2 regions of the Micromonospora sp. R77 genome follow, and region 1 is predicted to be linked to the other one. Evidence: riboswitches for the same ligand, from Rfam matches in the RefSeq annotation. Region 1 holds a riboswitch; the other holds the start of a gene.
The links. Region 1 has a riboswitch for cyclic di-AMP ahead of MRQ36_RS05365 (hypothetical protein). Riboswitches for the same ligand answer to the same signal wherever they lie in the genome.

Region 1 (14,707 bases):
TGACCCAGCCGTCGGCCACGGTGACGTCGAGGGTCTCGACCGGCACGAAGGCGTCCCACTCGAGGGTGCGGACCGCCGCGGTGGCGATCTCCGGGTCGCTCTTGGCGGCCCCGGTGCCGATCCGGACGGCGAGGTCGTTGGCGACCGCGCGGACCCGGGCCACCCGGTGCGCGGCCCGCTCGGCGGCCCACTTCTTGGCATAGCTGTCCACCCAGCCGGTCAGGGTCACCACCCCGTCGGAGACGGTCACGCCGATCTCGTTCGGCCGGACCCGGGGCTCCCAGGTCAGTTCGTCGAGCACGTCGGACTGGATGTCCTGGTCGGTACGGGTGATCGTGGCGGTGACCATCGCCGGCTCCCTTCCTCGACTCGGGTTCGCGCAGCGGACGCGGGGTCTCCGGCCGCCGCCCGCCGCTCCCGATCGTGTCGCCGGCGGGGGTGACCCGCCCTCACCCGCCGGGGGTGACGTCGGGGTCGGGGTGGGGGACGATCTGGGGCGGCGGGGGCGGGGAGGCGTGGGATGCGGGTGGTGGTGCGGCGGGTCGCGGCCGGAGAGCCGGGCGGGTCGAGCAGGTGGTGGCGCGGGACGGCCCGGGTGGCCGGGCACGCGGTGGGGCACGAGTGGACGCTGACGGTGTGCGGCGCGCTGCTGCTGGCCGCCGTGCTGACCTGGCCGACGCTGCGGGACGTCACCGGCACGCTGCCGCAGGACACCGGTGACCCGACGTTGCAGGCGTGGCAGATCGCCTGGGGCGGGCACGCGCTGAGCACCGATCCGGGGCGGGTCTGGCACTCCAACACGTTCTTCCCGGAGCCCTGGACCTACGCCTACTCGGACACCCTGCTCGGGTTCGCCCCGGCCGGCATGGTGGGGACCGGGCCGGTGGCGGCGGTCGCCCGCTACAACGTGCTCTACGTGCTGGTGCACGCGCTGGCCTTCGTCGGGGCGTACGCGCTGGCCCGGCAGGTGGGGGCGGGGCGGGCCGGCGCGGCGGTGGCCGGGGCGTCGTTCGCGTACGCGCCGTGGAAGCTGGCCCAGGCGGGGCACCTGCACGTGCTCAGCGTGGGCGGGATCGCCCTGGCGCTGGCCATGCTGGCCCGGGGGCACGGCTGGTCGCTGCGCCGGGGCTACCGGCCGGACCGGGTCCGTCCCGGCTGGGCGGGGGCCGGCTGGGCGGTCGCCGCGTGGCAGGTCACCCTCGGGTTCGGCATCGGCCTGCCCTCGCGTACGCGCTGGGTCTGCTCTGCCTCGGCGCGGCGGCCGGCTACGCCCGGTCGTGGTGGCGGCGGCGGGCCCGGCCGGTGTTCCCGCGCGGGCTGCTCCTGGCCGATCTGGCCGGCGCCACCGGGTTCGCCGGGGTGACCCTGCTGATGGCCGCGCCGTACTTCGAGGTGGTGGCCCGGCATCCGCAGGGCCGGCGGACGGTCGCCCAGATCGCCATGTTCTCCCCGCCGGTACGCGGTTTCGTCACCGCGCCGGCGGAGTCCTGGCTCTGGGGTGGGCCGCACGCGGCGGCGCGGGCCGGGTTGGGCTTTCCCACCGAGATGACCCTGCTGCCCGGGATGGTGCTGCTCGGGCTGGCCGTGGCCGGGCTCTTCTTCTCGGTGTGGCGAGTCCGGCACCGGGTGGCGCTGGCGGTGGGCGTGTTGGTCAGCGGGGCGCTGGCGGCGGGCACCACGCTGGGCGGGGACGGCGATCCCGGCTACGTCACGCTCGTCGAGCACGTGCCCGGCTGGGACGGGATCCGCACCCCGGGCCGGCTGGTGCTCTGGACCACGCTGCTGCTCGGGCTGCTGGCGGCCGGGGCGTTGACGGTACGCCGGTCGGAGCTGCCGCCGGGGGTGGCGGGCTGGCGGCGCTGGGCCCGTTGGGCGCTGGTGCTGCCGGTGCTGCTGGTGCTGGTGGAGGGGGTGAACACCACCCCGCACGTGCCGGTGCCGACCGAGCCGGCGGCGCTGCGCGGGCTGGCCGGTCCGGCCCTGGTGCTGCCCAGCGGGGGCACCCGCGAGTTCCACGTGATGCTCTGGTCGACGGACGGCTTCCCGCCGGTGGTCAACGGGCTGGCGTCGTTCACCCCGGCGAGCCAGGAGCGGATCCGGGCGGCGAGTGCGACCTTCCCGGACGCCGGTTCGGTGGCCTACCTGCGGGCGGTCGGGGTGCGGACGGTGGTGCTGCTGCCCGGCTACGCGGCGGACACGCCGTGGCGGGACGCGGCGGACCGGCCGGTGGAAGGGTTGGGGATCCGCCGGGAGCGGGTGGGCGACGGCTGGGTCTACCACCTCGATTGAGGACGGTGCATGGGAGCGCTTCCATGCAATCGGTTGCAGCGAATAGGGTGAGGTTCCTCGGCTGCCGGAGCCAGCGCGCCGAGACCGGAGCCTGGGCAGCTCCCACCCCGACGTCGCCACCGGGCACGGTCGTTCGCCGACCGCCGCGCGTCGTTCCCGTCCCACCACCGGGAAACCCCGAGAGGAACGCCACCATGCGTAGAAGTCTCGCCGGCGCGGTCGCAGCCGCGCTGGCAGCCACGGCGGCCGCCGTCGCCGTCCAGTTCGCCGCCGCACCCGTCCCGTCGGCCGCCGCCGCCTCGGCCGAGCCGTACACCTGGCGCAACGTCCGGATCGACGGCGGCGGCTTCGTCCCCGGCATCGTCTTCAACCCCACCGAGAAGAACCTGATCTACGCCCGGACCGACATCGGGGGCGCGTACCGGTGGGAGCAGGCGACCCGCTCGTGGACGCCGCTGCTGGACTGGGTGGGCGCCGACAAGTGGGGCTGGAACGGCGTGGTCAGCCTGGCCACCGACCCGGTCCAGACCAACCGGGTGTACGTCGCGGCCGGCATGTACACCAACGGCTGGGACCCGAACAACGGGGCGATCCTGCGCTCGGCCGACAAGGGCGCCACCTGGCAGGCCAGCGAACTGCCGTTCCACCTCGGCGGGAACATGCCCGGCCGGGGGATGGGCGAGCGGCTGACGGTCGACCCGAACCGCAACAGCGTGCTCTATCTGGGTGCGCCCAGCGGCAACGGGTTGTGGCGCAGCACCGACTACGGTGCCACCTGGGGCAAGGTGACCAGCTTCCCCAACGTCGGCAACTATCCCTCCACCGGCGCCGACAACCAGGGCATCGTCTGGGTCAGCTTCGACAAGAGCACCGGTACGGCCGGCACCGCCACGAAGACCATCTACGTCGGCGTGGCGGACAAGGCCAACCCGGTCTACCGCTCCACCGACGCGGGCGCCACCTGGCAGGCGATCCCCGGCGCCCCCACCGGCTTCATCGCCCACAAGGGTGTGGTGGACCCGGTGGGCGGCTACCTCTACCTCGCCACCAGCGACACCGGCGGCCCGTACGACGGCGGCAAGGGCGACGTGTGGAAGTTCAGCCGGACCAGCGGCGCGTGGACCCGGATCAGCCCGGTCCCGTCGACCAGCACCGACGACACCTTCGGCTACTCCGGCCTGACCATCGACCGGCAGCACCCGAACACCCTGATGGTGGGCACCCAGGTCTCCTGGTGGCCGGACGCGGTCTTCTGGCGCAGCACCGACGGCGGTGCCACCTGGACCCGCATCTGGGACTGGACCTCCTACCCGAACCGCAGCTTCCGCTACAAGATGGACGCCTCCTCGGTGCCGTGGCTGACCTTCGGCAACGCCAACCCCGCCCCGCCGGACACCTCGCCGAAGCTGGGCTGGATGAACGAGTCGATCGAGATCGACCCGTTCGACTCGAACCGGATGATGTACGGCACCGGCGCGACCGTCTACGGCACCACCGACCTGACCAAGTGGGACACCGGCGGCCAGTTCACCATCACCCCGATGGTCAAGGGGCTGGAGGAGACCGCCGTGCTCGACCTGATCAGCCCGCCCTCGGGTGCGCCGCTGCTCAGCGCCCTCGGTGACATCTCCGGCTTCAGGCACGACGACCTGGACACCGTGCCCGGCTGGACGTACACCAACCCCGGTTGGGGGCCGCACGACCTGGACTACGCGGAGACGAAGCCGAGCGTGATCGTCCGCGCCGGTAGCTTCAAGGACGCCGACCGACCGGGGGACAGCCACGTCGCCTTCTCCACCGACGGCGGCACCACCTGGTTCCAGGGCAGCGAGCCGGCCGGCCTCACCGACGGCGGCGCGGTCGCCGCGGCGGCCGACGGCAGCCGCTTCCTCTGGGCCCCGGGTGACGCCGGCGCGGCCGTCGTCCACTCGGTCGGCTTCGGCACCTCCTGGTCCGCCGCCACCGGCATCCCGGCGAACGCGCAGATCGCCGCCGACCGGGTCAACCCGAACCGGTTCTACGGCTTCAGCGGCGGCAAGGTCTACGCCAGCACCAACGGCGGGGCGAGCTTCACCGCGACCGCCGCCACCGGGCTGCCGACGTCCGGCCGGTTCAAGGCCGTTCCCGGTCAGGAGGGGGAGCTCTGGGTGACCGGCTCCGGCGGGCTGTGGCGCTCGACCGACGGCGGCGCCAGCTTCACCAAGCTCGCCGCGGTCGGTGCCGCCGGCAACGTCGGCTTCGGCAAGGCGGCACCCGGCCAGACCCACCCGGCGGTGTTCGTCATCGGCACGGTGGACGGCACGCGTGGGGTGTTCCGGTCCGACAACGCCGGCGGGAGCTGGGTGCGGATCAACGACGACCAGCACCAGTACGGCAACGCCGGTGACGCCCTGACCGGTGACCCCCGGGTCTACGGGCGGGTCTACCTCGGCACCAACGGCCGGGGCATCCTGGTCGCCGACCGGCTCGGCGGCACCCCCGGCCCGACGCCGACCTCGGCCAGCCCGACCCCGACGGCACCGAGCCCGACGCCCACCTCGCCGAGCCCGACGCCCAGCTCGCCCAGCCCGACCCCGACCTCGCCGAGCCCGACGCCGACGACCCCGCCGCCGTCCAGTGGCTGCGCGGCGACGTACGCGGTGACCAACTCCTGGTCGGGCGGGTTCCAGGCCGAGGTGACGGTGCGCAACTCCGGCACCGCCCCGATCGCCGGCTGGACGCTCGGCTGGACCTTCCCGAACGGGCAGAAGATCACCCAGCTCTGGAACGGCTCGTACACCCAGAGCGGGGCGACCGTGTCGGTGAAGGACCTCGGCTGGAACGGCAACCTGGGGGTCGGCGGCAGCACCAGCGTCGGCTTCCTCGGCAGCTGGACCGGCACCAACGGCGTACCGGCGGTGACCTGCACCAGTCGCTGACCGGTGCGGACGCGGTGGTCGTCCCGTCAGCTGCGGGGCGGCCACCCGCCGCCGGTGCGGTCGGTGACACGCGAACGGCGGTGCCCCGCGGAAGGGGGCACCGCCGTTCGTGGTCGGGTGGGTCAGCCGTCGAGGCCGACCGGGGAGTTCGGCCGGTCCACGTCCACGAACTCGATGTCGTCGGTGGTCCGGTCCCGGCTGCCGGCGGCCCGGGCAGCCGTTCCGGCGGCCCAGCCGATCGCCGCGCCGACCAGCGCGGCGCTGATCAGCAGCGTCCACGGCAGCGCCGGACGGCGTCCGGCGAGCGCGTCGAAGGCGAGGGTGGCCCGGCGCCGGGCCTCGTCGGCGGCGGAGCCGACCAGGTCGGTGGCGTCGTCGGCGAAACCGGAACCGCCGCGGCGGGCGGACCGGGCGGTGTCCCGGACGCTGTCACCGGCGGAGCTCACGGCGGAGACCAGGTTCTGCCACGCCTGGTCCGCGATCCGCTCCGGCTTGCGGCGATCCAGCAGGTTGGTTCCGAACATCGTGCCTACCTCCTCGGGTGCCAGAGCCCGGCCGCCACTTCGGACTCCGGTGGCCGTCCGGCGCGGGACTGTCGGTTCACCGCGCCAGTGCCCACTCGGGCACCGGCGCAAACCTGCGTGACGCTCGGCTCAGCGGACCGAGGTCACCGCGGTGCTTCGGGCGAAGTCGTCGTCGCCGTCGTCATCGTCGTCGTCCCCCGCGCCACCGAAGCCGCACGCCAGGACGAGGGTGAGCAGCGCGCCGACGCCGGCGAGCCCGAGCAGTCTCCTGAGCATCGATCTTCCTCTCCACGGCGGATGGTGTCCGCCCGATGCTAGGAAGTGCCGTCAATCACCCTTACGCGCCGCGCGTGCCGGGTGCGCGGCGGACCGGTGCCGGCCCGCTACCCTGGTCCGGCGGATCGACCGAACCCGGTCCGTCGTGGCAGAGTGGAAAGCTGCCAGCGGGAAAATTGCAGTCCGGAAGGTCCGGATACGGCACGCCCGTTGTGCCCAGTCCGCGAATTGCTCATCCCGAGGGGTGGCGACCGAGGCCGTCGGAGGAATACTCTCGGTCGCGGCCCGCGTACTGATGAGGCGCCCGATACGGGCGAGTGGAGGTGCTCGCGTGAGCCTGTCGATCGTGAAGTCGGTTCTGTCGGGTGGTGTCATCGAGATCGCCCCGCGCGGGGAGATCGACGTCGACACCGCGTACGAGGTGCGCGAAGCGATCGCCGAGGTGCTCGCCAAGGGCCGTCCCTCCCGGATCGAGCTGAACATGCGGCTGGTCACCTTCATCGACTCCGTCGGGATCAGCGCCATGGTGGCCGGCTTCCAGACCGCTGAGGTCAGCGGCGTGAAGCTGGTCGTCACCGAGCCCAGCCGGTTCGTGCACCGGCAGCTCTGGGTCACCGGGCTGCTCGGTCTCTTCGGCGCCCCGGAGCCCTACCTCGCCGGCCTCGCCACCCGCGAGGTGCTGCCCGGCGCCTGAGCGCCCGCGCCACCCGTCCGGCGGGAGACCGTCCGGCCGTTGCCAGCCCGCCCGGCGTACGGGACGATCGTGCGGACCGGCCACGGTGAGGAGACGGTGTGGGCAGGCGGGACACGTTCAGCTACACCGTCCAGGCGCGCTGCTCCCGGGCGGAGGCGGTGGCGTTGCTCGCCGATCCGTCCCGGCAGGCGGAGCTGCACCCGCTGATCGTCGGCGTCCGCCGGCTGGCGCCCCGTCCGGGCGTGCTGGCCAGCTACGCGATCACCGACCGGCTGGCGGTCGGCCCGCTGCGCTTCCCGGTGACCTACCAGGCCGACGTGCTGATCGCCACCGACGACGAGGTGGTGACGGTGGCCCGGCAACGACCGGCCACCACGGTGCGCAACCACACCCGGCTGCGCGACGAGCCGGGCGGCGTGGTCCGGATCGACGTCGAGATCACGCTGACCGCACCGGCACCGCTCTTCGGCTACGCCTTCCGGCAGGCCCGGGCGGCCCACCTCGGGCTGGCCAGCCGGCTCGGCGCGGTGCTCGACCGTGGTCCGGACGGCCCCGCCTGACCTCAGCCGCGCCGGCCGGCGGCGACCGGCCGAGGCGCGGGCCGGCGCAGCCGCCCCCACGGCTTGTAGGTGGAGAGCACGGTTGCCACGACCAGCAGCGTGCTGGAGACGGTCGGGGCGATCACCAGGTCCGCCCGCAGGTGGTCCGACGCCGCCGCCCCCAGCTCCCCGAGCCGCCGCACCCTGGGGGTGAGCAGCAGCAGGACCAGGCCGAGCATGACCGTGGTGAGGGCGAACTTCACCAGCACCCAGCGCCAGCGCAGCAGTCCCCACGGGGTGAGCAGCGCGCCGGCCACGCCGACCAGCCAGACCAGCACGCTCAGCGGCGCGAAGAGCCAGGTGACCACCAGCCCGGCGGTTGGATAGACCGCCTCCGGTGCGGCGCCGCGCAGCCCGGCGATCCCCAGGGTGAGCAGCGCCAGGTCCGCGCCGAGCCAGCCCAGCGAGGTGACCAGGTGCAGGGTCAGCAGGGCCTTGCGGGCGGTCGGGGAGAGTCGCCTCATGCCCCGATGCTCGCCCGTGCGGAGCGCGTCGTCGTGGGCCCGGCGGCGACATCCGGGGTACGTCCCGGGACGTAGCCGCCGGCCCGCCCCACCTCGGGCAGGCCGGCGGCCGGGGTCAGTAGACGGACAGGTGCACGTGGTTGGTGTGGTCGCTGGACGGGTCGCCGTTGCCGCCGCTGTACGCCTTCCAACCGCTGCTCGGCAGCCAGATCCGCTTGAACCAGATCACGTAGAGCACCGCCAGCGGGTCGGCGTTGCGGATGAAGTACGCCGACAGGTTGTCGCCGTACGTCCGGTCCCCGCCGGAGGCGACGCCGCCGAAGCCGTCGGTCTGCGCGGCGAAGTCGCAGGCCCGGCCCTTCGGGTGCTCACCCGACCCGCTCGGCCGGTGGCAGGAGACGTACCGCTTGAAGCCGGCCGCCTGGGCCTGCCGGAGCGCGTGCAGGGTGCGCGGGGTGATGCAGCCGTCGGCCGGGGTCGGGTCGTCCACGCTGCACGACTCGGGCGGCCAGGAGCCGTCCGAGTTGCGCGGTGCCGGGGTGGCGTCGGCGTTGGACGTGCCCCGGTTGCCGGTGCTGCCGCTGTCGGCGTCGCGGGCGCTCTCGGCCTTGTCGTTCGCCACCTCGAGGGCGCGTTCGGCCTGCTGCTTGCGCTTGTCCATCACCGAGACCTGCTTGCGCTGCTCCTGGATCTCGATGCCGAGCGCGGTCCGGGTGCGGGTGGCCTCGTCGCGGGTCTGGATCAGTTCGCGCAGCGCCCGGTCCTCGTGCGCGGCGACCTGGTCCAACGCCGCCGCACGGTCCATGAAGCCGTCCGGGCTGCTGCTGTTGAGCAGCGCCGACGCCGCGCTGAGCCGCCCGGTCCGGTACGCCACCCCGGCGATCTCACCGACGTTGGCGTCCCGGTTGGCCAGCTCCGCCTCGACGGTCGTGAGCTGCGCGTTGAGCTGCTGCTGCCGCTTGACCGAGCGGGCCAGCGCGGCCTTCGCCTCCAGCCAGCCCTTGCTGGCCGCGTCGAGTTGGGCGCGCAGCGCCGGGGTGCCGCCCTCGTCGTCGCCGGGGGCGGCGACGCGCAGCGGGGCGGCCCCCGCGGGGGAGACCGGCGCGACCGCGACGCCGAGGGCGAGCGTCGCGACGAGCAGGGCCGCCAGCCGCGCGGCCGTCCGTCGTACTGGTGCCACTGATGGCATGCACATGTCCTTCCGTCAGCCGCCGACCGGGTTAGCTGACGGGTTCGGGACGGAAGATCCCTACCGCTGACGCGGATGCACCCCACGAACATGGTTCCCCGGCTCGCCCTGCGGCGATTAGGCGGCGGCCACCGCAGGCGCCGGAGGGCGCCGCCCGGCGGAGGCCGCGGTCGAGCCTACCGGCGTGATGCCGGGCAGGCTCGGTACGCGGCCCTGCTCGAACGAGCCAAAACCGGCATAGCACCACAATAACCACAGAGATTTAAGCGTGTGCTAATTACCACTCCACCGCACCACAGGCCCCGGCCGACGCTCCGGGTTCGATCTGCAACGTGGCGTGATCGATGTGGAAGTCCTCGTGCAACGCCGTACGCGCCGCCGCCAGCACGTCGCCCACCTCGGCCCCCGGGGTCATGGTCAGGTGCGCGGAGGCCACCTCCATGCCCGAGGTCAGCGTCCAGACGTGCAGGTCGTGCACCTCGGCCACGCCGGGGACCGCGGCGAGCCGGTCGTGCACCGCGGTCACCTGGAGGTGCTCCGGGGCGGCCTGGACCAGGATGCGGACCGCCGCCCGGCCCAGCCGCCAGGTACGCGGCAGGATGAACACGCCGATGGCGACCGCCACCACCGGGTCCGCCCACCACCAGTCGGTGAGCGCGATGACCAGCGCGGCCCCGATCACGCCGAGCGAGCCGAGCAGGTCGCCCAGCACCTCCAGGTAGGCCCCGCGCAGGTTGATGCTCTCCTGCGCCCCGGCCCGCAGCAGGGCGAAGGCGACCAGGTTGGCGAGCAGGCCGAGCGCCGCCACGGCGAGCATCGGCCCGGCCAGCACCTCGGGTGGCGAGCCGAACCGGCGGACCGCCTCGACCAGCACGTAGACCGCGACCCCGCCGAGCAGCACGGCGTTGGCGAGGGCGGCCAGCACCTCCAGCCGATAGAGCCCGAAGGTGCGCTGCGGGTCGGTGTCGGCGCGCCGGGTGGCGGTGATCGCGGCGAGCGCCATGCCGATGCCCAGCACGTCGGTGAACATGTGCCCGGCGTCGGAGAGCAGCGCCAGCGAGCCGGTGGCGAACGCGGCGACCGCCTCGACCACCATCAGTGCGGCGAGGACCCCGAACGCGGCCCAGAGCCGGCCCCGGTGCCGGTGCGCGGCGTTGGTGATCGCGCCGCTGTGGTCGTGACCTGCGCCCACTCCCACACCCTCCGTCCCTCGGCCGAGCCCGACCCAATCTATGTTCACATTGCTATGTGTGCAAGTGAACGTCCGGCAACCGCCGCCACAACTGCCGGTGGGGCGACTCAGCCCGTCGGGTCGATCGTGGTCAGCCGCTGGGTGGCCCGGGACAGCGCCACGTAGAGCGTCCGTACCCCCGACCCCGGGTCCGCCCGGATCTCGCCCGGCGCGACCAGCACCACGCCGTCGTACTCCATGCCCTTGGCCTGGAGGCTGGTCACCACCTGGAGCCGGGAGCCGCCCAGGTCGCCCAGCCAGCCGGCCACCTCGTCCCGGCGCGGCACCGGCGTGATCACGCCGACCGTTCCCTCCACCTCGGCCAGCAGCGCGCCCGCCGCCTCGACCGTCGCGGCCGGCAGCGCGGCGGCCGGCACGGTCCGCTCGACCGGTTCGACCCCGGTGGACCGGACCGCCGTGGGCAGCGGCAGGTCCGGGTACAGCCGGCGGATCTCCGCCGCCGCCACCGCGAAGATCTCCGCCGAGTTGCGGTAGTTGGTGGTCAACGTGAACTGGTGCCGGCGTCGCCGCCCCAACGCCTGGTCCCGCGCCCGGGTCAGCTCCTCCGGGTCACCCGTCCAGGCGGTCTGCGCCGGGTCGCCCACCACCGTCCAGGACGCCAACCGGCCCCGCCGGCCGACCATCCGCCACTGCATCGGCGACACGTCCTGCGCCTCGTCGACCACCACGTGGGCGTACTCCCGGTAGTCCTCCGGACGTTCCCGGGCGGCGGCGCGGGCCGCCCGCTGCCGGTCGGCGGCGGTGCTCAGCTCGCGTACCCCACCGGCCAGCTGGAACGGGTCGCGCTTCGGTTTCGCCGGGCGCACCGGCTTGCCGAGCAGCGCGTCCAACTCGTCCAGCAGCGCGATGTCCGCGATGGTCAACCCGTCGACCTCCAGGCTCCGGTACGCCTCGGCCAACAGCCGGATCTCCGCACGGGACAGGATCCCGTCGGCGTACCGGCGCAGCCGCTCCGGTCGGGCCAGCCAACCGAGCACGTGCCGGGGATGCAGGCGGGGCCACCAGGCCTTCAGGAACTCCCGGAATTCGGGGCGCTCGATGATCTCGTCCTCGAAGGCGCGCTGCTCCGGCAGCCGACCGACCCGCAACCGGCGGGCCTGCGCGTACAACGCGGCGAGCACGCCGTCGAAACCGACCCGGCGCACCTCGTTGCGGCGGGCGCCGCGCACCAGCGCCCGGTCCCGGACGCCGTCCAGCTCGCGGCGCTCCAGTCGCAGCAGCTCACCCCGGTAGAGCAGCCGCAGCTCACCGGGGGAGTCCGGCACCGCGTCCCGGGCCGCGCGCTCCAGCACCCGGCGCATCCGCAACGACCCCTTCACCGCCGCCACGTCCGGCGGGTCGGTACGGGACGCCGACAGGCCCGGGAAGAGCGAGCCCAGCGAGTGCAGGGTGGCCGTCTCCTCGCCCAGCGACGGCAGCACCGAGGCGATGTACTCGACGAAGACGCCGGACGGGCCGACCACCAGGATGCCGCCGCCGGCGTACCGGCTGCGGTCGGAATAGAGCAGGTAGGCCGCGCGGTGCAGGGCGACGGCGGTCTTGCCGGTGCCCGGTCCGCCGGAGACGATCGTCACGCCGCTGCCGGGGGAGCGGATCGCCTCGTCCTGCTCCCGCTGGATGGTGGCGACGATGTCCCGCATGCCCCGGCCGGTGGCCCGGGACAGGGTGGCCAGCAGCGCCCCGTCACCCACCACCGCCATTTCCGGCGGGGCGGCGGCCGGGTCGAGCAGGTCGTCCTCGATCCGGGTCACCTTCTCGGCCGACGACCCGATGGTGCGCCGCCGGACCACGCCCATCGGCTCCGCCGGGGTGGCCTGGTAGAACGCGGCGGCGGCCGGCGCCCGCCAGTCCACCACCAGCGTCTCCGCGTCGTTCCCCCGGACCCCGAGCCGCCCCACGTGCAGCACCTGCCGGGTCCGCAGGTCGAGCCGGCCGAAGACCAGCCCCTCGTGCTCGGCGTCCAGCACGTGCCGCCGCTGCGCCGCGTGGAAGACCATCGCGTCCCGCTCCACCAGCGCGCCGAAGTTGCCGACCCGGGCCAGCCGGTAACCCTCCCGTTCCGCGTCGGCGGCGGACCGCCGCAGCTCGGCCAGGCGGGCGTACACCCGGTCGAGATGCCGCTGCTCGGCGGCGATCTCCCGTTCCAGGGTGGTCTGGTCGCTCAACGCGGGGGCTCCTGAGGTCGCGGGGCAGGCTGAATGAGGGTACGGGCACCGCGCCGGCCCGCGTCGGGGCCATGCCGCTCCCCGGCGCCCCGCCCGCCCGGCCCGACCGTTATCCGGCCGTTCCCACCCGGTTCGCCGGTTCCACCGCCGGCTGCCCCAGCACCTGCCCGAGCACCCCGGTCAGCGCCGCGTTGACCTCCGCCGGCCGCTCCATCATCAGCATGTGCCCGGCCCCCGGGCAGACCGTCAGCTCGGTGGCCGGCAGCACCCCGGCGATCGACTCCGCGCAGGGCGGCGGGGTCAGCCGGTCCCGGTCGCCGACCAGCGCGGCGGCCGGCAGGTGTCCCAGCGCGGCCAGGGTGTCCAGCCGGTGCTGGGCGCCGATCGAGGCGCGGAACCCGCCGATCGAGCGGAGCGAGGCGCGGGCCACCGCCGAGGTGACCAGCCGGATGTCGGCCGGGTCGCAGCGGTCGCCGAAGAGCATCCAGCGGATGCTCGGGCGCAGTGCGCGCAGCAGGGCGTGCGGTGGCCGCCAGGATCCGCACCGGGCCAGCACCCCGGCGCCGGTCGTCTCGGCGAGCCGGATCAACCGGGCGATCCGGGGGGAGAGGCCGTAGACGGTGTGGGTGTGCCCCTCGGCGGTGGTCGAGACGAAGACCAGCCCGGCGGTGCGGGCGGCGAAGTGGTCGGGGTGGCGGTGGGCGTACTCCATCACGGTCATGCCGCCCATCGAGTGCCCGACCAGGACGACCCGCCCGGTCGGGGCGAACTCGTCCACCACCGCGGCCAGGTCGTCACCGAGCTGGGCCAGCGTCGCCGTACGCAGCGCCATGCAGCTCGACCGGCCGTGCCCCCGGGCGTCGTAGGTGACCACCCGGACCCGGCCGCCGAAGCGCTCCCGGATCTCGGTGATCTGCCGGTGCCAGCTGCGCCCGTCGAGCGTCCAGCCGTGCAGCAGGACCGCGGTGACCTCGGCGTCGGCCGGCCCGGTCACCTCCACGTGCAGGCGTACGTCGTCGGGAAGCCGTACCTCCGTCTGCTCCGGCATCCGTCACCTCCCCAGGGCCGGCCGGCATCTCCACACCGGCGTAACCCGGCGGTAACAACCGGCTACCCGTCATGACAACACGCCAACCGTGCCGGTGAGAAGATTCGCAACCGGACTGTGCACGTTCGCCTGGGACGGCAAGACACGGAACCGCCCGCCGGGGGTGACCCGACGGGCGGTTCCGTGGTGTTGCGCGGGGAGGGCTCAGCCCTCGAAGACGCCGGCCTCGACGAGGCGCTTCTCGGTCTTGTCCCAGCCGTCACCCGGGTGGGCGGCGGCGAGGCCGTTGAGCTCCGCCCGGATCTTGGCGGCGTGGCCGGCGGCGGCCAGCACCCGGATCTCCTCGACGAAGGCGTCGGAGTCGGTACGCAGGTGCACGGTCTTGCCGTTGGTCAGGTTGCGCACGTACGCGTGCTTGCCGCTGTTGAGCGGGATCACGTACTTGAACTCGCCCAGCACGCTGAGGGCGCCACCCTGGCCAGCCTGGCCGGCCCGGACTGACGCGCGCGCGGTCTTAGAGGTGTTGCTCGCCACGGAGGTACTCCTTGCAGACGTACGGGAGGACTTGATCGTCCGGGGGCTGGTGCGGGTGACGCCCGGATGGAGCCTCGGCCCGCGAAGATGTACGGCGGCACAGAACCGCCCAGAGAACTGTACACGACCACGACCCCTGGCTGGTCATCGCGTCGTCTGACGGGGTCAACCGGGTCAGCCTCCCGGGTATTTCCCACCCGCGGCGCCCGGCGAATTTTCCGATTCCCTGGCGCACCATCCGTCACACGGGTCATCATGTGTTGCGGGATCCGCCTGGCGGACGAGGTCGTAGGGGAAGACGCACCTCGCTCTCCGGGAGGTCACCGTGCCAACGCGTGGCGTCGTATACGTCCACTCGACCCCGCTCGCCGTGTGCTCGCACGTCGAGTGGGCGATCGCGCGCGTCCTCGCCGCGCCGGTCAACCTGCAGTGGACGGCCCAGCCCGTCGATCCCGGCGCCCGCCGGGCCGAGTGCGGGTGGACCGGTAGCCCGGGGACGGGCGCCGAACTGGCTGCTGCCCTCCGGCAGTGGCCCATGATCCGTTTCGAGGTGACCGAGGAACCCGGTCCGGGCGCCGACGGCGAACGGTTCATGTACGTCCCGGGGCGTGGCCTGTTCCGGGCCACCGTCGGCGCGGCCGGCGACATCCAGCTCGGCGAGGACCGGCTGCGCGCCATCATGGCCGCCGCCCGCGCCCCCGAGGCCCTCGCGCACGCGCTGGACAAGGCCCTCGGCACCGCCTGGGACGCCGAAC
Region 2 (14,707 bases), 4.6 Mb from region 1:
TGGCCCGGGCCAGCAGCCGCACGAACGGGTCGTGCGTGGCCGGGAGGCCGAGCCGGTGCAGGTCCGGCCCGGCGGGCAGCGCCCGCAGGTCGGCCGAGCTGGTGGCCAGGGTCAGCGCGGCCAGGGTACGACCCACGGTGTAGATGTCCGAGCGGACGCTGGGACCGGCCGGGCCGAGCGGCGGCACCTCGGGCGCCTCGAAGCCGGCGGTGCCCCATGGTGGACTGACCCGGTTGTCCATCCGCCGGGCCGCCCCGAAGTCGACCAGCTTGAGCGGGCCGTCCACCCCGTGCCCGGCGATCAGCATGACGTTGTCGGGCTTCAGGTCACAGTAGAGCCAGCCCTGGTCGTGCAGGTACTCGAAGGCGTCGAGGATCTGCACCCCGTACCCCAGCGCCTGGCCGACGTCGACGGCCGCCGGGCCGCCGTCGGCGCCCAGGTCGCGCCGGGCGTCCTCCAGGGTGCCGCCGTCGACGTACTGCATCACCAGGTAGCCGGCGTCGGTGTCGGACTCGCGCAGCGCGTCGGTGATGGTGACGATCCGGGGATGGTTGAGCGCGATCAACGCCTCCCGTTCGGCGACGAAGGCCGCAGCGGCCTCCCGGTCGTCCGGGTTGCGCTGTCCCTTCAGGACCCGCCAGATGCCGTTCATCGCCTCGTCGCGGGCGAGGAACACCCAGCCCACGCCGCCGTGGCCGAGGCAGCCGACGATCCGGTACCGGCCGGCGCGCAGCTCCCCGTCGGACAGGGGCGGAGTGAACGAGTAGCGGGTGCCGCACTCCGGGCAGAACCCGCTCACCTTCTCCAGCGGGCTGCGGCAGCCGGTCCGCGGGCAGAACCGGGCGTGTTCGGCGACGACCGGCCCGGACAGCACGGCGGCCCGCGGGTCGCGGGGGGCGACCGGCGGGATGACGGCCGGGGTCAGCCACGGCCTCGACGCCGGCCGGGCCGCACCGGGTCCGGCCGGGCCGGTACGGCGACGGCCGGCGCGTCGCCCGCGCACTGGTGCCCCCACAGTCGGCGAAGCCGTCCCGGTCCACCTCTGCGGGGCAGTTGCGTTCGGCGCAGGTCCGGTGCGCAGCGGTCATCGCGTCCCCCGTTCACGGCCTGCTGGTAGGCACGTACCGCCCGGCTGGCGGCGGTGACCGTGAAGCCGTCCGGGGCGCAGCCGGTCCCGCGCCTCGCGGTAGCGCCGGTCCAGGTCGGGGTGCTCGGCCCGCCCCTCGTCGGCGGCCCGCTGCCGGTACGCCTCCAGCCGGCCGCCGAGCTCGGCGTGGCAGCGCCGGCGCAATCGGCGGCGGGCGGCGTCGAGGCGTTCGGTGGTCCGGTCCAGCTCGTCGCCGAGGGCGGTCCGTGCGTCCCGTCCGACCGGACCGCCCCGGCCGGCCCGGTCGAGCACGCGTCGACGGGGAGCCCGACGGTCGGGTCGTCGCCGTCGCCCAGCCCTTCGCGGGTCGCCTCGGCCGCCAGGGCGCCACCGCCGTACCGCCGTGCGCAGCCGCTCGGCCCGGGCGGTGAGCTCCTGCTCGGCCGCCGCCGCCGGAGCGCGACGGAGCACGGCGACCTCGTCGGCGACCTGGGCCACCGCGTCGCGCCACGGGCCGGGCCGGGCGCAGCCCAGCGGGTCGGCCGTGGCCTGCCGGTGCAGGGCGGCCAGGCGACCGGCCGGCCCGTCGTCCGTGCCGTCGTCACCGGCCGGTCCCCGTCGGCCCGGCCGGGGCCGACGTCGACGGGGCCGTTGGGTGCGGCGAGTTCCTCGAGGTCGGTGCGGAGCCGGGCGAGCTGCGCCGCCACACTCGACACGGCCGACCGCTGGGTGGCCACCAGTGCTCCGACGCGGTCGGCCTGCTCGCCGGCCACCGCGACGATCTCGGCGACGGTCAACGCCTCGTCGCGGGCCGGTTCGCGGGTGCCGGCGGTGAAGCGGACCATGCAGGGCTCGGCGAGCAGCCGGGCCAGGGCGGCCCGCCCGCCGGGTGACTGTTCCCGCTCGTCGATCCGTTCCACCAGCGCGTCGAGGGCCAGCGAGAGGCAACCGAGCCGGTGCAGCCGCTCCCGGGCGTCCCGCTCGACCGCCGCGCTGGCACCGGTCCAGGGGCGCTGCCGACCGAACTCCTCGTCGACGAGCTTCCGGGCGTCCAGGAGACACCGGGACACCCGGGCGTGACCCTCCCGGGCCTCGGCGATCAGCCGCGCGTCGGTCGTCACGGCGCCCTCCTCATGCCGGCGGCCAGGAGGTCACGGGGGTGCCCGGCGAGGGCATACCCCGGTCCGGGTGGTCGGGGAGCCAGCGCTGATGGGCCTGCTGCCAGACGCGCTGCCCCGCCGGGCCGGCGGGAGCCAGGACGTGGTTGACGAAGGCCACCAGCTCGACCTCGCCCTTGGCGAAGGCGAACGCGTGCGGTTCGTCGGTCAGCCAGGTGCACGGCTGCTGTGCCGAGGCCACGTGGTAGGTGCAGAACGCCGCGTTGTCCGCCGGCGGGGCGGTGACCAGGGCGGTGTCCGGGGCCATCCGGGCGAAGCCGATGAGGATGTTCTCGTCGGTGCTCACCGCGTCGACCTGGTGCTGACGCAGCATCACCAGGCAGTCGATGACGTTCTCGGCCTGCACCGGCACCAGGCGTCCACCGTCCCTGGTCCGATAGCTGGCGACGGTCTCCAGCGAGGTCGTTCCCGCCGCCGCGCAGACCCGACGCCCGGCGAGGTCGTCGACGCCGGCGTACTCGGGTCCGTCGCCCACGCGTCGGACCAGCGCGGTCTGACCGGAGTCCAGGTAGTCGTTGGAGAAGACGACATCCTGCGCGCGCCGGCACGAGGCGGTGAGGGAGGTGGCGATCACGTCCACCGGGTCGTCGCCGACGAGCGCGTCGAAGGCGCCCTGACCCGGTCGGACGGCCCGGAACTCGGTCATGCTGCGCGGGTCGCGGTCCGGCCAGATCGCCTTCGCCACGGCCAGCACCAGATCGATGTTGAAGCCCTCGAACCGCTGCGCGGTGGCGTCCCAGTGGCTCATCGTCGCGTCCGACGGGTCGACCCCGGCGACCAGCTTGCCCCGGGTCAGCACCCGGCCGGGCGGTACGGCGCTGGGCGGGTAGCTGTGCCGGACGGTGCAGAAGCCGCCCGTACGCGCGGCGGTGGTGGGGGTGCTGGTCACCGCTGCGGGCAGGGCGGGCGGGGCGGCCGTCGACCCGGACGTCGCCGAACAGCCGGCCACCGCCAGCAGCACGACAGCTGCCAGCCACCCCACCGTCGGGCGGATCCTCACCGGACGCTCCCTTCCTGCCGGCTCACCGGTAGTCGACCAGGCGTCGCCGCAGCCCGAGGAGCATGGCGACCCCGGCGAGCAGGGTCACCCAGGCCGCCGACCCGCCGAGCTGCCGCGGTGCCCGGGGCAGCCGCGCCACCGCCGCGTCGACCGCCCGGTCGCCGTCGTTGAGCTCTCCGGTGAGCCGGTCGGTCACCTGGTCGAAGGAGCGCGCCGCCGCTCCCGTGCGGCCCGACCCGTCCTTCAGCACGGTGTCGACGGCGACCCCGAACGCTCCCGGTGGGTAGCCCTGCCGGGCCGACCAGACCGGGTCGAGGGTGCCGCAGTCGACGGCCTCGGGCGGGACGCCACAGACGCCACGACCGAGGAAGTCCTGCCGGTGGCCGGCCGGGTCGACGCTCGACCCGAGGGCCAGGTAGACGTCCGCGCGCCCGCGCAGCAGGTCACCGAGGCGCTGCTGGGTGCCGCTCTGCGTCTCGATGGCCCGCTCCAGTGCCGGGAACCGGTCGTCCGCCGCGGGCCAGTGCCACCACGACGCCACCAGCATCCCGAGTACGACGGCGACGCCCACGGTGGCGACCAGCAACCCGGCGTTCAGCCGACGACGGGTGCGCCGCCACAGCCACCACTGCACGGCCACCAGCGCCGCCAGCGCGGCGAGTGGCACCAGCAGGGAGGCGAGCAGCCACCACTCGCCCGTCGCCCGGGCCTCCCGCAGTTGCCGGGTGTCGTAGTTCCACAGGTCCTGCGCGGTCCGGAGCAGCTCGGCGGACATGTAGTGGGAGGCCTCCCGGGCGTACGCCGAGGCGAGCACGCCCCGGTTCTTCGCCGTCGCCACCGTCTCGTCGTCGACCTTGGCGCAGATCGCCGGGCCCTCCGGACCGGTCCGGTCGTCGCAGCGGCGGCCCAGTCCGTCGTCGATGATCCGCTGGTAGACCTGCAGCCGGGCGGCGATGGTGGCCAGCCGGGCGAGCCGGTCGGGGTCGTCGACGGCGGCGCCCATCGAGGCGCTGAGCGCGGCCCGCACCTGGCGGATCCGGTCGTCGTACCCGTCGATCAGGCCGCGCCGACGGCGGTCGCCCGGGGAGAGCAGGAAGACGGCACTGGCGGCGGCGTCCGCGTCGGCGAGGGTGCGGTAGATCTGCCGGGCGCTGGTGCTGGTGCCGGCGGCGAGGTCGGCGGAGCGACGGCCGAGCGTGCGGGCCGGATCGGCGGAACCGGCGGCGACCACCGCGGTGGCCAGCAGCAACGCGGCGAGCAGGGCGCCGTGCACGACGATCAGGACGGGAGTGCTCCGCAGGGGGTGCCGGCGTCGGCGCGGACCGCCCTGGTCGGTCCGGGTGCCGGCGGCGGTCAGGGCCGCGGTCGACAGCGCGGACCGCCGGTCGGCTCCGATCCGAGTCGCCATCCGTTCCCCCGTTCACCTCTGCCGCGGGTCGTACCTCCGCTCGCCGGGACGCCCCGGCGGTCAGCGGGTGCCGGCGGGGAAGCCCAGGATGGCAGCCCCGGAGCGTGATGATCCGCTCGCTGTCCGGTATCCGACCGCCGTCGACCGACGGGGCGCGCGCGGACCCTTCCCCGCCGGGCGACGAGGGTGGAGAGATCAACCGAACGGCGCCGGGCGACGCCGGCCGGTCGACGCCCCCGGACCGTCCGATGAGGCCGACGAGCCGGAAGACGGGAGGGATTGGCATCTCGGATGAGACCGAAGACGCGCCAGAAGCACAATGCGGCAATAACCTCCAATCCCGGCAAGATCCCACCGGCACCGAACGGCAAATGCGCTGGCCAGGGGCTATTGAAGATCATGGCTTCCTGAATCACCGGCACTCCTCCGGTAACCCGAACGAAACAGTTGCCCTGGTCACCCATTGATCTGTGACACCTGGCCGTGTGATTGTGCTCCCGCGAGTCATCGACCCCCGGTGATTCGCGAGATGGTCGGTCAGTTCGTTCCGGGCACGCCGGCAGCTCCGGAGACCGTCCATCGCCCACTCGCGTCACGGTGCGACGGGCGCCCCCACCGGGCTCCGCGCGTCGCCGAGGAACAGGAGCACACCCCCTTGAAGCTCTCACCCCGCCTGGTCGCGCTCTCCGGCGCGGCCGCGGCCGGCCTGATCGCCGCAGGCACCGCCGCGGCCGTCCAGGCCGCGCCCCCCAGCCCCGCCCCCAACGCCGCACAGGCCCGTACGCTCGCCGCCAACTCGGCGAGCTCGCTGGTCGCCAGCCGACCGTCCTACCTGCACGCCAGCGCCGACGACGCGTTCGTGCAGAAGTCGGTGATCTCCTCCGAGGGCACCCAGTACGTGCCCTACGAGCGCACCTACAAGGGCCTGCCGGTCGTCGGTGGTGACTTCGTCCTGGCCACCGACTCGGCCGGCCAGGTCAAGTACGCCTCCGTCGCCCAGCAGCGGCCCATCGGCAGCCTGACCACCACGCCGAAGCTCGCCTCGGCCGCGGCCGAGAAGACCTCCCGCGCCCAGCTCAAGACGGTCTCCGCCGTCGAGAGCACCAAGCTGGTCGTCTTCACCCTGGACAGCGCCCCCACGCTGGCCTGGGAGACGACCGTGCGGGGCACCACCGCGGACGGCCCGAGCCGGCTCACCGTCGACGTGGACGCGGTCACCGGCAAGGTGCTGCGCAAGCAGGAGCACGTCGTACGTGGCAGCGGCAGCGGCGTCTGGAACGGCCCGGTCACCCTGGGCACCACGCTGTCGGGCAGCACGTACTCGATGAAGGACCCGAGCAAGCCCACGCTGGTCTGTCAGGACGCCGCGACCAACACGACCTTCAGCGGCTCGGACGACTCGTGGGGCAACGGCGTCGGCACCAACCGGGAGACCGGTTGCGTCGACGCGCTCTTCGGCGCGCAGACCGAGGACAAGATGCTCTCGGCGTGGCTGGGCCGCAACGGCGCCGACGGCAACGGCGGCTACTGGCCGATCCGGGTGGGCCTGAACGACCAGAACGCCTACTACGACGGCTCGCAGGTGCAGATCGGCAAGAACACCGCCGGCCAGTGGATCGGCTCGATGGACGTGGTGGCGCACGAGATCGGCCACGGCATCGACGACCACACCCCGGGTGGCATCTCCGGCAACGGCACCCAGGAGTTCGTGGCCGACACCTTCGGCGCGGCCACCGAGTGGTACGCCAACGAGCCGTCCACCTACGACGCTCCCGACTTCCTGGTCGGCGAGAAGATCAACCTGGTGGGCAGCGGCCCGATCCGCAACATGTACAACCCGTCGGCGCTGGGTGACGCCAACTGCTACTCCAGCAGCATCCCGAGCACCGAGGTGCACGCCGCCGCCGGTCCGGGCAACCACTGGTTCTACCTGCTGGCCATGGGCACCAACCCGACCAACGGCCAGCCGACCAGCCCGACCTGCAACAGCAGCACCGTGACCGGCCTGGGCATCCAGAAGGCCATCAAGATCATGTACAACGCGATGTTGCTGAAGACCACCTCCTCGTCCTACCTGAAGTACCGCACCTGGACGCTGCAGGCGGCGAAGAACCTGTACCCGACCAGCTGCACCGAGTTCAACACGGTCAAGGCCGCCTGGGACGCCGTCAGCGTGCCGGCGCAGTCGGGCGACCCGACCTGCTCCGGCGGCACCACGCCGACCCCGACCACCACGACCACCCCGCCGTCGGGCGGCTGCTCCGGCCAGAAGCTGGCAAACCCCGGCTTCGAGTCCGGCAACGTGAACTGGACCGCCTCCTCGGGCGTCATCACCAACTCCACCAGCCAGGCCGCGCACGGCGGCTCGTACAAGGCCTGGATGGACGGCTACGGCTCGACCCACACCGACACCCTGTCGCAGTCGGTGAGCATCCCGGCCGGTTGCCGGGCGACGCTCTCCTTCTACCTGCACATCGACACCGCCGAGTCGGGTACCACCGCCTACGACAAGCTGACCGTCAAGGCCGGCGCCACCACCCTGGCGACGTACTCGAACGTGAACGCGGCGGCCGGCTACGTGCTCAAGTCCTTCGACGTCTCGTCGCTGGCCGGCACCACCGCCACCATCTCGTTCAGCGGCGTGGAGGACAGCTCCCTGCAGACCTCCTTCGTCGTCGACGACACCGCGCTCACCCTGAGCTGATCACCAACGAAGCGGCCGGTCGTCGTCCTCCAGACGGCCGGCCGCTTCGTCGTGTCCGGAGCGGCGATCGAGCGTGCCGACGGGTGGGCTCAGCGGTCCCGGTGGAGTCGGGCGGCCACGTCGTCCATGGCCTGGCTGAACATCGCCATCTGCCGCGCGGACGGCTCCCGCACCCCGCCCAACCGGGCCGCCAGGGCATCAACGTCGGCCCGCGCGGACTCGCTGACCCGCTCGTCGAGCTCGGTGAGAGCGGCATTGACGGCCCGCACCACATGACCGCAGAGCGCCTCGGCGCCCTGCCCCAGCAGGTCCTCGTCGACGGTGAGCGACGCCAACCGGCCACCCTGCACGACGGTCGCCGTCACCTGCCCATCGGCGGCCGTCCCCTCCGCCCGCAGCAGGGCCACGGCATCGCCGTCGGCCGGCTCCACGGCCTGCGACCGCAGCACCGCGAGCATCTGCTGTGTGCTGGTGAGCAGGTCGTCGAGGGTCGCGGCTGCGGTGATCGGTTCGTTGGTCATAGCCGCGCTTTCTTCACGTTCGGGCCGAGCAGGGTGACGATAGCAACCCGTCGGGCACCCGGCACGCCGTGCCGCGCCGACGACGCCCGACGGGTCAGAAGGTGCGCCGGTAGAGGGAACAGCCCCGGCACACCGACGGCGGCGTGTCGCCGGCCAGGCGGCGCCGGAACCGGCGGTACTCCTCGCCGTGCCAGATCTCCGGGAACGACCGCTCGTCCAGCCGGCCCAACCGCACCCGGTCGTCACCCATCACCATGCAGCACGGCTGCACCACGCCGGCACTGGTGACGTAGGCCGCGTCCCAGGGCCACGAGCAGCCCGGCCCGGAGGTCCGCGGTGCGTCCGGCGCCGCGCCGGGGTGCGGCAGCCGCAGCCGCACGCCGGTCTCCCGCGCCACGTCGACGGCCTGCCGGAACAGTACGGCGGCCCGCTCGGTGTCCACCCCCGTCCACAGCGCCTGGTCGGCGGTGAACTCGCGGATCTCCGCATAGCGACCGGCGGGATCGGCGTCGGAGAAGCTGTGCGACAGGTTCTGCACGTGCAGCTCGTCCACCCCGACCCGACCGAGCAGGCGAACCAGGTCCGGCAGTTCCGCGACGGTGTCGCGCATGGCGACGAAGACCACCCGGATCCAGGGGGTGGCACTGCCCGCCGCCCGCTTCGCCTCGACCAGGCCGGCGAGGTTGGCCACCACCGTGTCGATGCTCGCCCCGTCCCGGACCCGCTCGTACGCCGCCGCGCGGGCGCCGTCGAGCGAGACGTGCAGCCAGTCCACCCCGCTGGCGACGAACTCCTCGGCGCGCCGCCGGTGCAGCAGGGTCGCGTTGGTGTTGAACCCGACCGTGATGCCCCGCCCGACCGCCGTGTCGATCATGTCGCCCAGGTGGGGCGAGAGCAGCGGCTCGCCGAGCCCTTGAAGGGTGAGCCGGCGCAGCCCCGGCACGTCGGCCACGATCCGGTCGAACAGCTCCGGGGCCATCGCACCGGCCAGCTTGTTCACCGGCGGTCGTTGACATCCTCTCCGTCCTAAAGGACGGAGGTTCCCTCCACGCTGCGCGTGGACCGCGCGGCGTCCGGGTGGGTTACCGCTTCGCGGCGCGGTGCCGGGACGGGTCCCGGTCTTACCTGCGCTCCACGGTCGTTTGAGTTGTCCGCCTGTCCGGCGGCCAACACGTTCTTGGCGGCGTTGTGGTCCCGGTCGTGGCGGCTGCCGCAGGGGCAGTCCCACGACCGGACGTTCAGCCCCATCTTCTCGTTGACGCGGCCACATGCCGAGCACATCCGGGTGGACGGGAACCACCGGTTCACCCCGCCGAAAGTGCGCCCGTACCGGGCGGCCTTGTACTCCAACATGCCGGTGAAGGCGGCCCACCCGGCGTCGTGCACGGACTTCGCGAGCCTGGTCCGGCCGAGACCGGCAACGCACAAGTCCTCGACGTACACCGCTTGGTTGTCGCGGATGATCGCCGTAGACAGCTTGTGCTGCCAGTCCCGCCTGGTGTCGGCCACCCGGGCGTGCGCCCGTGCCACCTTGATAACCGCCTTCTTCCGGTTGTTGCTGCCCTTCTGCTTGCGGGACAGTGCCTGTTGCAGCCGCTTGAGCTTGCGGGCGGCCCGACGCAGGAATCTCGGCGCGGTCACCTTCGTACCGTCCGACAGGACGGCGAAATGCATCAGCCCGAGATCGATACCAACCTCGGACTCGACCGGCGGCAGCGTCTCCTCCTCGCCCGTGGTCACCACGAATGAAGCGAAGTACCGGCCCGCCACATCCCGGATGATCGCCACCGACGACGGATCGGACGGCAGGGCACGTGACCAGCGCACCTCCAGGTCGCCGATCTTCGGCAGGCGCAGGCGGCCGTTGTCGAGAACCTTGAACCGGGAGTTCCTGGTGAACCTGATCGCCTGCCGGTTGTCCTTACGCGACCGAAACCGCGGCGGGGCGACCCTGCGACCCTTGCGCCTGCCTGTGACCCAGGCGAAGAAGTTGCGGTATGCGGTATTCAGGTCGGCCAAGGCCTGTTGCAGCACGACCGCCGAGACCTCGCCCAGCCACGCCCGCTGCGGCGTCAGCTTCGCCCGCGTAATCACCTGCTTGGACAGGTCGCCGTCTGAGATGTACGGCAAGCCGGCCTCGTGTGCCTGCTGCCGTGCGCGCAGCCCGTCGTTGAACACCACCCGTGCGCACCCGAACGCCCGAGCCAGTGCGATCTGCTGGCCGGGCGTCGGGTAGACGCGGTAGCGGTAACGGAGCTGCACAAACAGCACCGTACCATCTTGGTTTATGGCAGAGCTCGAAGGCATCCGCACCGGCAGGCACTGTGTTTTCGCAATGCACGTCCACTTGGTCTTCGTGACAAAGTACCGCCACAAGGTGTTTACCGACCCGCACCTGTCCCGCATGGAGACGATCATGCGGGACGTGTGCCGTGACTTCGAAGCCGAACTCATCGAGTTCAACGGCGACAACGACCACGTCCACCTACTGGTCAACTACCCACCCAAGATGGCCGTGGCCCGGCTGGTCAACTCGCTCAAAGGCGTGTCCTCGCGCCGCCTACGACAGGAGTTCCCCGACCTCGCGCCCCACTACTACCGGGACACCAAACTGTGGTCAGGCTCGTACTTCGCCGGATCCATCGACGGGCCACCGCCGAGCGTCCTGAAGCAGTACATCGAACAGCAGAACCGTCGAGCTTAAGACACTGCTCGAGCCTTGACGGCCCTCCCAACGCGGGCCTTCACCCCCGGCCAGAAGGCCGGAGCACTGGCCCGCATTCCGGTAGCGCACCAGGCACATCAGGCAGCGCAGGTTGCAGGCCGAGGTGATCTCCAACTGGAGGTGCGTCGGCAGCGGCGGGTCCTCGACGACGGACGACATGCTCCCGGATGCCCCGGTCCGGCCCGGACAAACCCTTTCGTCCGGTCCGACCGGACGGCACTCACCGGGCCGGACGGCCGAACGCCCGGCCGGTGACCCGGCCGGGCGTTCGCGGTCGATCCGTACCCGGGCGGACCCGGTGCGCGGTCGCGGGGATCAGCGCAGCCGGAGCTGCTGACCCGGGAAGATCAGACCCGGGTCGGCGCCGACCACGCGCTTGTTGCGCTCGTACAGGGCGTGCCAGCCACCGGCGAGGTCCTTCGCGTCGGCGATCATCGACAGCGTGTCGCCCGGCTTCACCACGTACGCGCCGGCGGCGCCGCCCGTGGCCGGCGCGGTACGCCGGTAGCTGCGGGTGGCGGGCTGCTCGCTGCGCGAGGAGCGCTCCTCCGCCTTCGCCTTGTGCCCGGAGTCCGAACGGGACTTCGTGCCGGAGTCCTTCTTCGACTTCGAGCCCGAGTCCTTGGTGGCGTAGTGCTTGGTGGAGCCGCCCTTCTTGCCGCAGACCGGCCAGGCGCCGATGCCCTGCCCGTCGAGGACCTTCTCGGCCACGGCGATCTGCTCGCCGCGGCTGGCCAGGTCGGCGCGGCTGGCGTACTTCTGGCCGCCGTAGCCGTTCCAGGTGCTCTTGCTGAACTGCAGGCCGCCGTAGTAGCCGTTGCCGGTGTTGATGTGCCAGTTGCCGCCGGACTCGCACTGGGCGACGGCGTCCCAGTTGACGCTGGCCGCGCTGGCCGGCGCGACCGGGCCGAGGATCGCGGCGGCCCCGGTGGCGGCGCCGACGACGAGCGCGCCGACCGCGACCCGACGGGCGTCGGTCCGGCGGTGGCGTCCGATGTGTGCAGTAGCCATGTGTGGTTTCCTCCACGCCGACGAGGTGAGCTGTCGGGTTCGGGCCGAGGAGCCCGGCCGCCGGTCGGCGGCTTCACCCCGAGGTGTCGAGCACCGAGGAACGTGTGGGTCCCCCGCTCCCGCCTGAGGTCCAGGTACCTCCGGACCGGCGGCGGGATTAGGCGTTGCCGGTCCGTGGTGTCCGCGATCGCGAACACATACGACGTTAGGAACGGTTTCGGGCGATCGCCCACTTCTTGTGAAGTTCTTCACCCGGCCGAGCGACGGCACGAGTTTTCGAGTTGCGGGGTGCGGAAACGTGCCTTACAAGCTCCCGGTCGGACAGTCCACGGGCGTGGTCAGTAGGTCAGGCCGAAGCCCTGGGGAAAGAGCGGCAGCTGACCGTCGCCGGCGTTGATGGGCTGCTGGCTGACCGAGTTCATCCAGGTCATCGGCAGTTTGCCGGTCGGCGCGGCGCCGAAGAGCACGTCCGCCACCCCGGCACCCTCGGTGCCGGGCAACCAGGACGCCAGCAGCGCGTCCCAGCGGGGCAGCTCGGTGGCGATGTCCAGCGGACGGCCGGACACCAGCACCACGATCACCGGCACGCCCGCGTTGCGCAGCGTCGAGATGGTCCGCAGGTCGTCCCGGTCCAGGCTCATGCTGCCGGTCCGGTCGCCCTGCCCCTCGGCGTACGGCGTCTCGCCGACCACCGCGATCGCGGCCCGGTAGCTGCGGTCGATGCCGGTGCCGCGCTGGTTGTAGGTGACGGTCGTGGTCGGACCGACCGCCGCGCGGATGCCCTGCAGGATGGTGGTGCCGGGGGTGATCGCGCCGGACGAGCCCTGCCAGGAGATGGTCCAGCCGCCGCTGGAGTTGCCGATGTTGTCGGCGTTCTTGCCGGCCACGAGGATCTTGTTGTTGTCCCGGGCCAGCGGCAGCACGCCGCCGGAGTTCTTCAGCAGCACCTGGGACTCGCGGACGGCCTGCCGGGCCAACGCCCGGTGGGCGGCGTTACCCACCGTCGGGGTCCAGCTCCGGTCGGTGTACGGCCGCTCGAAGAGGCCCAGCTCGAACTTCTTGGTGAGGATGCGCCGGTTCGCGTCGTCGATCCGGCTCAGCGGGACGTGGCCGTTCTGCACCTCGGCGCGGAGCGTGCTGAGGAAGGTCTTCCAGGCGGTCGGCACCATCACCATGTCGATGCCGGCGTTGATCGCGGCGGTGACCTCGGCGGCGGTGAAGCCGGCAGCGCCGTCGATCTGGTCGATGCCGTTCCAGTCCGAGACGACGAAGCCGGAGAAGCCGAGTTCGCCCTTGAGGACGGTGGTGATCAGGTACTGGTTGCCGTGCATCTTCACGCCGTTCCAGCTGCTGTAGGAGATCATCACCGAGCCGACCCCGCGCTGGACGGCGGCCTGGAACGGCGGCAGGTGGACGGCGCGCAGGTCGGCCTCGCTGAGCCGGGTGTCGCCCTGGTCGACGCCGCCGGTGGTGCCACCGTCGCCGACGTAGTGCTTGGCGGTGGCCAGTACCGAGGTGGGTCCGCCGAGGGTGCTGCCCTGCAGGCCGGTGACCAGGGTGGACATGCTCGACGGCAGGTCCGGGGTCTCGCCGAACGACTCGTAGGTGCGGCCCCACCGGTCGTTGCGGGCCACGCAGAGGCAGGGGGCGAAGTCCCAGTCGACGCCGGTGCCGCTGACCTCCTCGGCCACCGCCTGCCCGATCTGCTGCACCAGGGCCGGGTCGCGGGTCGCGCCGAGGCCGATGTTGTGCGGGAAGATCGTCGCGCCGTGGACGTTGTTGTGCCCGTGCACCGCGTCCACCCCGTAGATCATCGGGATGGCCAGCGGGGTGGCGAGGGCGGCCCGCTGGAAGCCGTCGTACATGTCGGCCCAGCCGGTGGCGGTGTTGGGCGTGGGCGCGGAGCCGCCGCCGGAGAGCAGCGAGCCGAGCCGGTAGGTGGTGAGGTCGGCGGCGGTGACCGAGCCGCGCTCGGCCTGGGTCATCTGGCCGAGCTTCTCGTCCAAAGTCATCCGGGAGAGCAGGTCGGCGACGCGGGTGGCGACGGGCAGGGTCGGGTCCTGGTAGGGCAGGCCGGCGGCGGTGGCCGGCGCGGGCGCGACCAGGGCGGTGACCGCGACGAGGAGGCCGACGAGGGCGAGGGGGCGGTGGCGGCGGTGACGGATCACGGGTCGCTCCTTCCGGAGGAACGCTGAGGCCGTTCACCGGCACCCTATGCCAGCTTTCATCGACTAGGAACGATGCGGCGGTTCCGGAACCGCCGGGCGATGCGGCTATCGGGTGCGGTCACACCGCCGCGAGGTCCAGATCGGACAGCTCGGCGCGGGAGACCACTCCGAGCTTCGGGTACGCCTTGTACAGGTGATAGCCGACCGTACGGGCGGACAGGAACAGCCGCGTGGCGATGTCCTTGTTGGACAGACCGCTGGCAGCGAGCGTGACGATCTGCAGCTCCTGCGGGGTGAGCCGGGCGGCCAGGCCGGTCGGCCGGTGCGGCGCCGGGGTGCCGGCGGCACCCAGCTCGGTACGCGCCCGCGCCGCCCACGGCACCGCTTCCAGCTTCTCGAAGCCGTCCAGCGCGGCGTCCAGATAGGTCCGCGCCTCCGCCCGACGGCGGGCCCGGCGCAGCCACTCCCCGTACAGCAGCGCCGTGCGGGCCTCGTCGAACGGCCGGTTGAGCCGGCGGTACGCCGACAGCGCCGCGGCGTACGACTCACCCGCCGTCTCGTCCGGGCCGAGCAACGCCCGGCAGCGCAGCACGACCGCGTCGATCCACGGCTGCCGTGCGTGCGCGGCCCAGCGCTCGTACTGGCGGAACGCCTCGGCCGCCTCGGCCGGCCGACCGGCCCGCACCGCGGCCTCGACCAGGTCCGGTGTGCTCCGGGTGGCCGAGACGTGGAACCGGGCCCGGCCCTCGGCCAGCGGCGCCAGCCACATCAGCGCCGAATCCGCGCGGCCCTGACCGAGCTCCAGCAGGCCGAGTGCGGCGTACACCCAGGGCACCTGCCAGGCCGGGTCGCCGCCCGCCACCCGGGCGAGCGCCTCGTCGGTGATCCGGCGGCACCCGTCGGTG

Region 2: linked by a shared signal. The riboswitch ahead of MRQ36_RS26815 (transglycosylase family protein) and the one ahead of MRQ36_RS05365 (hypothetical protein) in region 1 are both predicted to bind cyclic di-AMP.

What each region holds. Positions count from the first base shown of each region.
Region 1 is NZ_JALDST010000001.1:1,205,043-1,219,749, reverse strand. It holds gene MRQ36_RS05410 (BON domain-containing protein) at 1-349, opposite strand, end outside; partial or broken gene MRQ36_RS05400 (hypothetical protein) at 521-2,289, shown strand; gene MRQ36_RS05395 (cellulose binding domain-containing protein) at 2,484-5,207, shown strand; gene MRQ36_RS05390 (hypothetical protein) at 5,330-5,731, opposite strand; gene MRQ36_RS05385 (hypothetical protein) at 5,861-6,007, opposite strand; gene MRQ36_RS05380 (STAS domain-containing protein) at 6,339-6,701, shown strand; gene MRQ36_RS05375 (SRPBCC family protein) at 6,800-7,261, shown strand; gene MRQ36_RS05370 (hypothetical protein) at 7,264-7,764, opposite strand; gene MRQ36_RS05365 (hypothetical protein) at 7,880-8,953, opposite strand; cyclic di-AMP (ydaO/yuaA leader) riboswitch at 8,958-9,087, opposite strand; gene MRQ36_RS05360 (cation diffusion facilitator family transporter) at 9,231-10,145, opposite strand; gene MRQ36_RS05355 (AAA family ATPase) at 10,253-12,370, opposite strand; gene MRQ36_RS05350 (alpha/beta fold hydrolase) at 12,480-13,418, opposite strand; gene MRQ36_RS05345 (hypothetical protein) at 13,623-13,952, opposite strand; gene MRQ36_RS05340 (DUF3145 domain-containing protein) at 14,278-14,707, shown strand, end outside.
Region 2 is NZ_JALDST010000001.1:5,783,144-5,797,850, reverse strand. It holds gene MRQ36_RS26860 (serine/threonine-protein kinase) at 1-1,003, opposite strand, end outside; gene MRQ36_RS26855 (hypothetical protein) at 922-2,208, opposite strand; gene MRQ36_RS26850 (transporter substrate-binding domain-containing protein) at 2,219-3,265, opposite strand; gene MRQ36_RS26845 (hypothetical protein) at 3,288-4,673, opposite strand; gene MRQ36_RS26840 (M4 family metallopeptidase) at 5,329-7,377, shown strand; gene MRQ36_RS26835 (YbaB/EbfC family nucleoid-associated protein) at 7,467-7,898, opposite strand; gene MRQ36_RS34760 (radical SAM protein) at 7,993-8,898, opposite strand; gene MRQ36_RS26825 (transposase) at 8,925-10,169, opposite strand; gene tnpA (IS200/IS605 family transposase) at 10,186-10,602, shown strand; gene MRQ36_RS26815 (transglycosylase family protein) at 10,939-11,634, opposite strand; cyclic di-AMP (ydaO/yuaA leader) riboswitch at 11,635-11,808, opposite strand; gene MRQ36_RS26810 (glycoside hydrolase family 3 N-terminal domain-containing protein) at 11,973-13,802, opposite strand; gene MRQ36_RS34135 (LuxR family transcriptional regulator) at 13,921-14,707, opposite strand, start outside.